DNA from 2 places in the Streptomyces sp. NPDC029169 genome. Region 2 is predicted to be linked to the other one. Evidence: predicted binding sites of a transcription regulator. Region 2 holds the regulator's gene; the other holds the start of a gene.

Region 1 (4,853 bases), on a different contig from region 2:
CGGGGTATTTCGTCGACCTCCAGCCACCGGCCACGAGGTGGGGCGAGGACATCGGGTGCGTCGTCGCCCTGCTCGGCCGACACCGCCTCGTAGAAGGCGTCACCGGAGTCGTCGGGCTGTCCGGTCAACTCGTCGAACGCGCCCTGCCCGACGTACCCCAGCAGCTCCCACTCGGGCCACTCGTCGTCGGCCCAGTCGTCCAACGTGCGCGCCGCGAGTCCCCGCACCTCAGGCAGGTCCGCCAGGGAGTCTGGATCGACCAGAGCGGCTTCGTACGCTTCCCGCCCCTGGCTCACGAGCCAGACCCGGAAGTAGTGGAAGCCGTCGTCCGAACACAAGCCGGACAAGAGGTACTGCGCCGCCGACCACAGCTCCCGGGTGTAGGCCCGGTTGCGCGCCAGCTCAAGGCGGGCCTGGAATCCGACGATGTCGGCGGCCGACCGACGCACCAATTCCGTCCGCAGCCACTCGAGCCGCTCGTCCCGCCCGCCCGGCTGCCGGCGCAGGTACTCGATCAGTGCCCAGAAGGCGTCCTCGTCCATGCCGTCCACGATGGCAGCCGCCACTGACAACGAGCGTGGGGCGCCCCACCCATGGGCGCCCCGCTCCTCGTACCGGATTACGCCGCCGCGCTCACCGTCACCTCCGCCGGGGCGAGGGCGATCTCGAGGACCTGGCGCACGTCCGTCACCGGGTGGACCTCCAGCTTCTCGAGGATCTCCGCCGGGACGTCGTCCAGGTCGGCCTCGTTCCGCTTCGGGATCACGACCGTCGTGGTGCCCGCGCGGTGGGCCGCCAGGAGCTTCTGCTTCAGGCCGCCGATCGGGAGGACCCGCCCGGTCAGCGACACCTCACCAGTCATCGCCACGTCCGTGCGGACCAGCCGGCCGGACAGCAGCGAGGCGAGCGCCGTCGTCATCGTGATGCCCGCGCTCGGGCCGTCCTTCGGCACCGCGCCCGCCGGGAAGTGGATGTGCACGCCCCGGTCCTTCAGACCGGTCACGGGCAGCTCCAGCTCCGCGCCGTGCGACCGCAGGAAGGAGAGCGCGATCTGCGCCGACTCCTTCATCACGTCGCCCAGCTGACCGGTCAGGGTCAGCCCCGCCGCACCAGTCTCCGGGTCGGCGAGCGAGGCCTCCACGAAGAGGACGTCACCGCCCGCGCCCGTGACGGCCAGGCCGGTCGCCACGCCTGGGACCGCGGTCCGGCGCTCGGCCGGGTCCTGGGCGGACTCCGGGATGTGGTGCGGGCGTCCGATCAGCCCGCGCAGATCGTCCACGCCGACCGTGAACGGCAGCTCGCGGTCGCCCAGTTCGTGCTGTGCCGCGACCTTCCGCAGCAGCCGCGCGATGGACCGCTCCAGGTTCCGTACGCCCGCCTCGCGGGTGTACTCGCCCGCCAGCTTCCGCAGGGCCGCGTCCTCCAGGACCACCTCGCCCGGCTCCAGGCCCGCGCGCTCCAGCTGCCTCGGCAGCAGGTGGTCACGGGCGATGACGACCTTCTCGTCCTCCGTGTACCCGTCGAGCCGGACCAGCTCCATCCGGTCGAGCAGCGCCTCCGGGATGGCCTCCAGGACGTTCGCCGTCGCGAGGAAGACGACGTCGGAGAGGTCGAGTTCGACCTCCAGGTAGTGGTCCCGGAAGGTGTGGTTCTGCGCCGGGTCCAGGACCTCCAGGAGCGCCGCCGCCGGGTCGCCCCGGTAGTCGGAGCCGACCTTGTCGATCTCGTCGAGCAGGACCACCGGGTTCATCGACCCGGCCTCCTTGATCGCCCGTACGATCCGGCCCGGCAGGGCGCCGACGTACGTACGCCGGTGGCCGCGGATCTCCGCCTCGTCCCGTACGCCGCCGAGCGCGACCCGGACGAACTTCCGCCCCATCGCGTGCGCGACGGACTCGCCGAGCGAGGTCTTGCCGACGCCGGGAGGCCCGACAAGGGCCAGTACGGCCCCGCCCCGCCGCCCGCCGACGACACCAAGCCCCCGCTCGGCGCGCCGCTTGCGGACCGCCAGGAACTCGGTGATCCGCTCCTTCACGTCCTCCAGGCCCGCGTGCTCGGCATCGAGGATGGCCTTGGCGCCCTGGATGTCGTACTGGTCCTCGGTCCGTTCGTTCCACGGCAGTTCGAGGACGGTGTCGAGCCAGGTGCGGATCCAGGAGCCCTCCGGGGACTGGTCGCTGGACCGCTCCAGCTTCTCGACCTCCTTGAGGGCCGCCTCGCGCACCTTCTCCGGCAGGTCGGCGGCCTCGACGCGGGCCCGGTAGTCGTCGGACTCGTCGCCCTCGGTCTCCCCGTTGAGGTCGCGCAGCTCCTTGCGTACGGCTTCCAGCTGGCGCCTCAGCAGGAACTCGCGCTGCTGCTTGTCGACGCCCTCCTGGACGTCCTTCGCGATGGACTCGGCCACGTCCTGCTCGGCCAGGTGCTCGCGCAGCTGGGCCGTGGCGAGCTTGAGGCGGGCGACCGGGTCGGCGGTCTCCAGGAGCTCGACCTTCTGCTCGACGGTGAGGAAGGGTGAGTAGCCGGAGTTGTCGGCGAGGGCGGAGACGTCGTCGATCTGCTGGACGCGGTCCACGACCTGCCAGGCGCCGCGCTTCTTCAGCCAGCTGGTGGCCAGCGCCTTGTACTCCTTGACCAGCTCGGTCACGGAGCCGGGCAGCGGGTCGGGCACGGTCTCCTCGACGGCGCTGCCCTCGACCCAGAGCGCGGCGCCCGGGCCGGTCGTACCCGCGCCGATCTTGACGCGGCCGCGGCCGCGGATGAGCGCGCCGGGGTCGCCGTCGGACAGCCGGCCGACCTGCTCCACGGTGCCGAGCACACCGGTCCCGGCATACGTGCCGTCGACGCGCGGCACGAGGAGCACCCTGGGTTTACCGCTGCCGGAGCGAGCGGCGGCCTGGGCGGCCTCGACCGCGGCGCGCACGTCGTTGTCGGACAGGTCCAGCGGCACCACCATTCCAGGCAGCACGACCTCGTCGTCGAGCGGCAGCACAGGCAGAGTGAGCGGTGAGGACGTCGAAGCCATGATCTCCCCTTCGGCAGTCAAGTTGAGCTATGTGGACTCAATGCACAGGGCTCGATGGATGTTCCCGGCCGGCTGTTCGCCCTGAGCGATCACTCTGCCGAGGCTCGGAGCGGGGCCCCGTGGGCCCGGGCGCGCGGGGCCGGGCGCTGGCCCCGGGCGCGCAGGGCAGGGCCGTGGGCCCGGGCGCGCGGGGCCAGGCGCGCGGCCCGGCACGGGGCCTCGGCCCCGTCGGCCCGGCGCGGGGAGCCGGGTGCCCGAGCCCGGGCCGGGCCCCAGGCGCACGGGCCCGGCCGTGGCCCCGGGCGCGCAGGACCGACGCCTGGATCTCGGCGCGCGGGCCCGACGCGTAGGCCTGGCGCGGGGACTCGGCCCCGTCGGCCCGGCGCGGGACCCGGCCCCGTGGGGGCGGCGCGGGACCCGGCCCCGTCGGCCCGGCGCGGAACCCGAACCCGTCGGCCCGGCACGGGGACCCGGCCCCGTGGGGGCGGCGCGGAACCCGAACCCGTCGGCCCGGCGCGGAACCCGAACCCGTCGGCCCGGCACGGGGACCCGGCCCCGTCAGCCCGGCGGCGGACCCGGCCCCGTCGGCCGGCGCCTGGCCCGGCCTTGCGGGAGCGGACGGGAGCGCCCGGGGAAAACGCCCCGCCTCGACGCCCTGCACGCGGCTCTGGTCAACCGGCTCGGGTGAGGGGCATGCTCGGGGGCATGGTGAGCGGAGGGCGGTACGCGAGGCTCTGGTCGGCGTCGGCGGTGCTGGCGATCGCGCTGACGGTGGGCGGCTGCGGCAACCAGAACACCCCGCCCGAAGCACCCCCGACCAGCACGGCCCCCACCAGCACGGCCCCTGCGCCTCCCGTCCCCACCTCACCGGACGGGACCGTGAAGAACGACCACGAACCCGGCCCCCGCGAGGTCCTCCTCGAGGTGAACGTCAACGGCGGCCTCGCCGGCGTCCGCAACCAGCTGATCGTCCATTACGACGGCACCTACACCACCCGCTCCGGCACCGACGCCCCGCGCACCGGCCGTATGACCGCCGCCGAAGTGGCCGAGCTGCGCGCGGCGCTGGAGGACCCTGCGTACGCGAAGGTGCCGGCCCGGCCGACGGGGCAGCCGGTGCCGGACGGCTTCCAGTACGTCTTCACCCACCGGTACCGCGTCGTGGTCGCCGGGGACGGCGAGCGCCCGCCCGCGCTCCAGCGCGTCTTCGAGGCGCTGCCCGACGGCGGCCCGCCGACCGGCCCCTGACCCGCCGAACGGCCCCTGACCCCGCGCGTCAGCAGTCGGGAATCGGTTTGTCCCGGCCTATCCCCTCCCGCAAGGATGGCGGAGACGACCCCCGAGCCGATCGGAGCGAGAGAACATGTCCACCCCCGTCACCCTCGACCGTCGCGAGGGACCGTACGGAGAAGTCGTGCTGCGCCGGCGCGACGAGCACTTCGAGATCATCGCCAACGGCACCTTCCTGATGGACACCTCCGACGGGCGCTCGGAGCGGCTCCTCATCGACGCGGCGATGGACGCCCTCGGCGGCCGGCCCGGCGCCTCCGTCCTGATCGGCGGCCTCGGCGTCGGCTTCTCCCTCGCCCACGCCGCCGCCGACCCCCGCTGGAGCCGTATCGCGGTCGTCGAGCGCGAGCAGGCGATCATCGACTGGCACCTCGAAGGGCCGCTGACCTCGATTTCCGGCCAGGCGTTGGCCGATCCGCGCAACGTGATCCTGCACACGGACCTGGTCGAGTACGTCCGTACCGCCCCCGACACGTATGACGCCCTCTGCCTGGACATCGACAACGGACCCGACTGGACCGTCACCGAGGACAACCAAAGC
Region 2 (4,853 bases):
TGTGCACCCTGACGACCCCGCGCGCGGACGGCACGCCGCACGTGGTGGCGGTGGGCGTGACGTACGACCCCGAGAACGGACTGGCGAGGGTCATCACCAACAAGCACAGCCACAAGGTCGCCAACGTCCTGGCCGCGGGCCCGGAGGGCGCGCGCGTCGCGGTCTGCCAGGTGGACAAGGGGCGCTGGGCGACGCTGGAGGGCGTGGCCCGTATCCGTACGGAGGCGGATGTCGTCGCGGACGCCGTGGACCGCTACGCGGCACGGTACGGGCGGACCCCGGCGCCGAACCCGGACCGGGTGGTCATCGAGATCGCGCTGACGCGGGCCATGGGCCGGGCCTGACCGGTGGGCTTACGCGCACAGCACAGCGGCGCCATCGCGTTTCAGGTCCGCGATGGCGCCGCTGTGTGGGGGAAGCACCTGAGCGATCTACAACGACGGGGGAACCGCTCAGGCACTGCGGGGGGTGGCGGTGATGGTCTCGGACTCGACGAGCTGGTGGTCACGCTGGTCGAGATTGACGAAGATCATGCCGTACCGGATGGCACAGCGGACGGGCTGCGGAGCGCCACGGGGCTTCCGGAGACATCGGTAGGCGCGAATATCCTCATCGTCCCCGCGTCTGATGATGATCGGCTCACCGAAGAGGGTGACCATCAACGAATCGCCACCGTGCGGCACGGCTGTGACGAGGTCGATGAAATGCCACCCGGAGCGGTAGGCAGCGGCCATCTCACGCCGGAATCGAGGATCTTCGGGAACCGTCATGCCCGCACGGACTCCCAACCAGGGTCGGAGTCGGCTGCCGGCGCTGCGCCCCAGCCCGGGTCGCTGCCCTTGGCGACGACCTGCTGCGGAGCGAGGCCCCAGCCCGGATCCTCGGTAGCGGCCACCGCGCCGACCGCGGCAGCAGCTATGAACGCGACACCAACTACGGTGCGTATGAGCTTCTTGGCCATGACCGAGCAACCTCACTTGGTGTGTATCTCCTGCTCCCCCGCAGGCACGACGATGGCTCACTCCTCACGTTTCCACCACTGGCTCAATGCATCATGTTCCTGTATCGGAAAAGCCTGGGGGTGTACATATGCAAATAGAACCGGATAAAACTGGGCATCCTCATACGCACGCCGAGCTGTGCGAAGCGGGCACACGGGTCTATAAAGAGGCCCTGCGAACCGGACGGATCGCCCGGTCGGACATCGAGTCGACGCCCTGTCTGATGGACCTCGACCTCCTCCGCCCCGACCCCGACGACGTGCAGTGGCTCCGGCCGGTTCCCCCCTCGGCCGCCCTGGCCCGGCTCCTGCTCCCGATCGAGAAGGAGATCCAGGAGCGTAGACGGCTCAGCATCGAACTCTCCGACGCGTTCGAGCCATTCATGTCCGTGAGCGCCCAGGACCCCTCCACGACACACGCGATCACCGTCCTGGAAGGCCTCACCAGAATCAACACCTCCCTGGACCGCGTGGTGGCCGAGTGCTCCTCGGAACTGCTGACCGTGCAGCCCGGCAGCGGCCGCAGCGCCCACACCTTCGGCGAGGCCCTCCGCCGCGTCAGACCCCTGCTCGGCCGCGGCATTCGCATGCGCACGCTCTACCAGCACACCGCCCGGCACCAGCCGATCACCCTGGCCTACCTCGAACGCATAGGGCCCGAGGTCGAGGTCCGCACGCTCGAGGAGATCATCGACCGCCTCATCATCGTGGACCGCAAGGTCGCGTTCGTGCCCGCCAGCCGGGACCGGCTGGTCGCCCTGGAACTGCGCCACACCGGTCTGGTCGAGTATCTCGTCGGCGTCTTCGAGCAGTTCTGGCTCCAGGCGATCCCCCTGGACAACCCGGTCACCTACGAGCCCCCGCTGGACGGCATCAGCGGCATCCAGCGCTCCATCGCCAAACTCCTCGTCGAGGGCCACGTCGACGAGGCCATCGCCCGGCGGCTCGGCATGAACGTCCGGACCTGCCGGGCCCACATCGCCAAGCTCGCCTCCGCCCTCGGCAGCGGCAGCCGCGCGCAACTCGGCTACCTCATCGCCCAGTCCGGCATCCTGGAGCAGGAAAACTGACCGTGTACGTACAGATCGACCTGGACGGCCCCGCCGGGACCCTGCGGGTCTCCGGGTACGGAATGCCCACCGTGGAGCTCGTACGGGCCCCGGGGGCCCCGGTGAACCGGCATGTCCCCATCGGGACCCGCAAGGCCGCCCTCCTCACCCTCACCGTGGACGGACAGCCCGCCCGCATCCGGCCGGCCCGGGGGCGGCTGCTGCGATGGTCTTACCGAGTCGACGCCCGCGTCGACGGGACCCGCTACCGCCTGGTGCCGTGCTCCTGGAAGGAGAGCCGGCTCGTCCGCGACGGCCGGCGGATCGGCACCCTGGAGTCCTCCGGCGACGGCCGGGTCGAGACGGACTGGAAGCCCGCTGTCGAGCTCACGCCCCGCGACCGCGCCGTCGGCACCGCGCTGGCCGCCGCGTTCGGGACCGGGGCCTCGCCGTGGTGGGAGACGGTGGGCGACATCGTCGGCGAACTCATCCCGTAAAGCGGTGTACAGCCGACGAGGCCCCCTCCGCCTGCCGCGGAGGGGGCCTCGTTCGCGTACGAGAACAGCCGGTCGGCTACTCGGCGCCGGGCCGCTTCGGGCGCCACACCACCAGCGCGCTCGCCTGCTGCACGTCCTGGTACGGCACCAGATCGCGCCGGTACGAGGCGTGCACCTGGGCCTCGCGCTGGCGCATCGCCGACGCCGCGCCCTCGACCGCCGCCGACAGTTCGGCGACGCGCTGTTGCAGCGCCGCGACCTGGTTCTCCAGCTCGATGATGCGCTTGATGCCCGCCAGGTTGATGCCCTCGTCCTGCGACAACTGCTGGACGGTGCGCAGCAGTTCGATGTCGCGGGCCGAGTAGCGCCGGCCCCGGCCCGCCGTGCGGTCGGGCGAGACCAGGCCGAGTCGGTCGTACTGCCGGAGCGTCTGCGGGTGCAGGCCCGAGAGCTGGGCCGCCACCGAGATGACGTACACCGGCGTCTCGTCGGTCAGTTCGTACGGATTACGGCTGCGTCCCGGTCGAGGGTCCATCGGGTCAAGCTCCCTTCGCGGCCTGGAACAACTCTGCCCTGGGGTCCTCGCCCGCCGTCGCCTGACGGTAGGTCTCGAGGGCCTCGCGGGCCTTGTCGTCGAGCTCCTTGGGCACCGCGACCTCCACCGTCACCAGCAGATCGCCGCGCGTGCCGTCCTTGCGGACCGCGCCCTTGCCGCGGGCGCGCATCGTCCGGCCGTTGGGCGTGCCGGCCGGAAGCTTCAGGGTCACCGCCGGGCCGCCGAGCGTCGGCACCTTGATCTCGCCGCCGAGCGCCGCCTCGTCGAACGTGACGGGCACGGTGACGGTCAGGTTGTCGTCCTTGCGGCCGAAGACCGGGTGGGCGTCGACATGGACGACGACGTACAGGTCACCGCTCGGCCCGCCGCGCTCGCCGGGCGTGCCCTTGCCGCGCAGCCGGATCCGCTGCCCGTCGGAGACGCCGGCGGGGATGCGGACCTGCATGGTGCGGGAGGACTTGGCCCGCCCGCTGCCCCTGCAGACCTCGCAGGGGGTCTCGGCGATCAGGCCGCGGCCCTTGCAGTCCACGCACGGGTCGGTGAGCGAGAAGGAGCCGCTGCCACCGCGCGAGACCTGGCCGGTGCCGACACAGGTCGGGCACACCCGGGGTGTGCCGTTCTTGTCTCCGGTGCCCGAACAGGCCTTGCAGGGCGCCTGGGAGGACATCCGCAGGGGCACGGTGGCGCCGTCCACGGCCTCGGTGAAGCTGAGCGTCACCTCGGACTCGATGTCCTGGCCGCGGCGCGGCTGCGTGCGCGTGCCCGCGCCGCCGCCCGCGCCCCGGCCGAACAGTCCGCCGAAGACGTCGCCGAGGCCGCCGCCGAAGCCGCCCGCCCCGCCCGCTCCGCCGGGACCCTGGGCGCCGCCGAACAGGTCGCCGAGGTCAAAGTTGAACGAGCCGCCGCCCGGGCCGCCGGCCCGGAAGCCGCCGTTGCCGAAGAGCGCGCGGGCGTCGTCGTACTCCTTGCGCTTCTTGGGGTCGCCGAGGATGTCGTTCGCCTCGGAGATCTCCTTGAAGCGCGCCTCGGCGCTCGCGTCGCCCTTGTTGGCGTCCGGGTGGTTCTCGCGGGCGAGCTTCCGGTACGCCTTCTTGATCTCGGCGTCGGTGGCGTCCTTGGGGACGCCGAGAACCTTGTAGTAGTCCTTCTCGACGAAGTCCTTCGTGCTCATCGACGTCCCTCCTCTCGGACGATCCTCGCGCTAGCCCTCCTCGGGGCCACCGCTCTCCTCGTCTGCCGGCTTCTCTTCCTTCGCGGCCGGCGTCGCCCCGGGCTGGGGCTCGGCCACCGCCACGCGCGCGGGCCGGATGGTCCGCTCGCCGATCCGGTACCCCGGCTGCAGGATCGCCACGCAGGTCGTCTCGGTGACGTCCGGCGCGTACGAGTGCATCAGGGCCTCGTGGATCGTCGGGTCGAAGGGCTCGCCCTCCTTGCCGAACTGCTGCAGCCCCATCTTGGCGGCCACCGTCTCCAGCGACTCGGCGACCGACTTGAAGCCGCCCACCAGCTCGCCGTGGTCCCGGGCCCGGCCGATGTCGTCGAGCACGGGCAGCAGCTCCGTCAGGAGGCCCGCGACCGCGATCTCCTTGACGGTGACCCGGTCACGCTCCACCCGTCGGCGGTAGTTCTGGTACTCGGCCTGGAGCCGCTGGAGGTCCGCGGTGCGCTCGCCGAGCGCGCTGCGGAGCTGGTCCAGCTGCGCCGTCAGACCGGCCGTCTGTGCGGCGTCCCCGGCCGGGGCCGCCGAGCCC

What was found. Region 2 encodes HspR, which represses chaperone genes until heat shock. Its sites were predicted from a motif close to TTGAGNNNNNNNNNCTCAA; they were not measured.
Region 1: lon (endopeptidase La) is a predicted target of HspR. The motif match lies at 3,045-3,063, and genes of this name have one in related genera.

The regions. Positions count from the first base shown of each region.
Region 1 is NZ_JBVHXA010000019.1:160,475-165,327, forward strand. It holds gene ACZ4VI_RS29690 (DUF4240 domain-containing protein) at 1-566, opposite strand, end outside; gene lon (endopeptidase La) at 620-3,022, opposite strand; gene ACZ4VI_RS29700 (hypothetical protein) at 3,728-4,270, shown strand; gene ACZ4VI_RS29705 (spermidine synthase family protein) at 4,386-4,853, shown strand, end outside.
Region 2 is NZ_JBVHXA010000021.1:107,365-112,217, reverse strand. It holds gene ACZ4VI_RS31100 (pyridoxamine 5'-phosphate oxidase family protein) at 1-344, shown strand, start outside; gene ACZ4VI_RS31095 ((2Fe-2S)-binding protein) at 453-770, opposite strand; gene ACZ4VI_RS31090 (hypothetical protein) at 767-961, opposite strand; gene ACZ4VI_RS31085 (helix-turn-helix transcriptional regulator) at 1,090-2,070, shown strand; gene ACZ4VI_RS31080 (hypothetical protein) at 2,073-2,546, shown strand; gene ACZ4VI_RS31075 (heat shock protein transcriptional repressor HspR) at 2,623-3,081, opposite strand; gene dnaJ (molecular chaperone DnaJ) at 3,086-4,273, opposite strand; gene grpE (nucleotide exchange factor GrpE) at 4,304-4,853, opposite strand, start outside.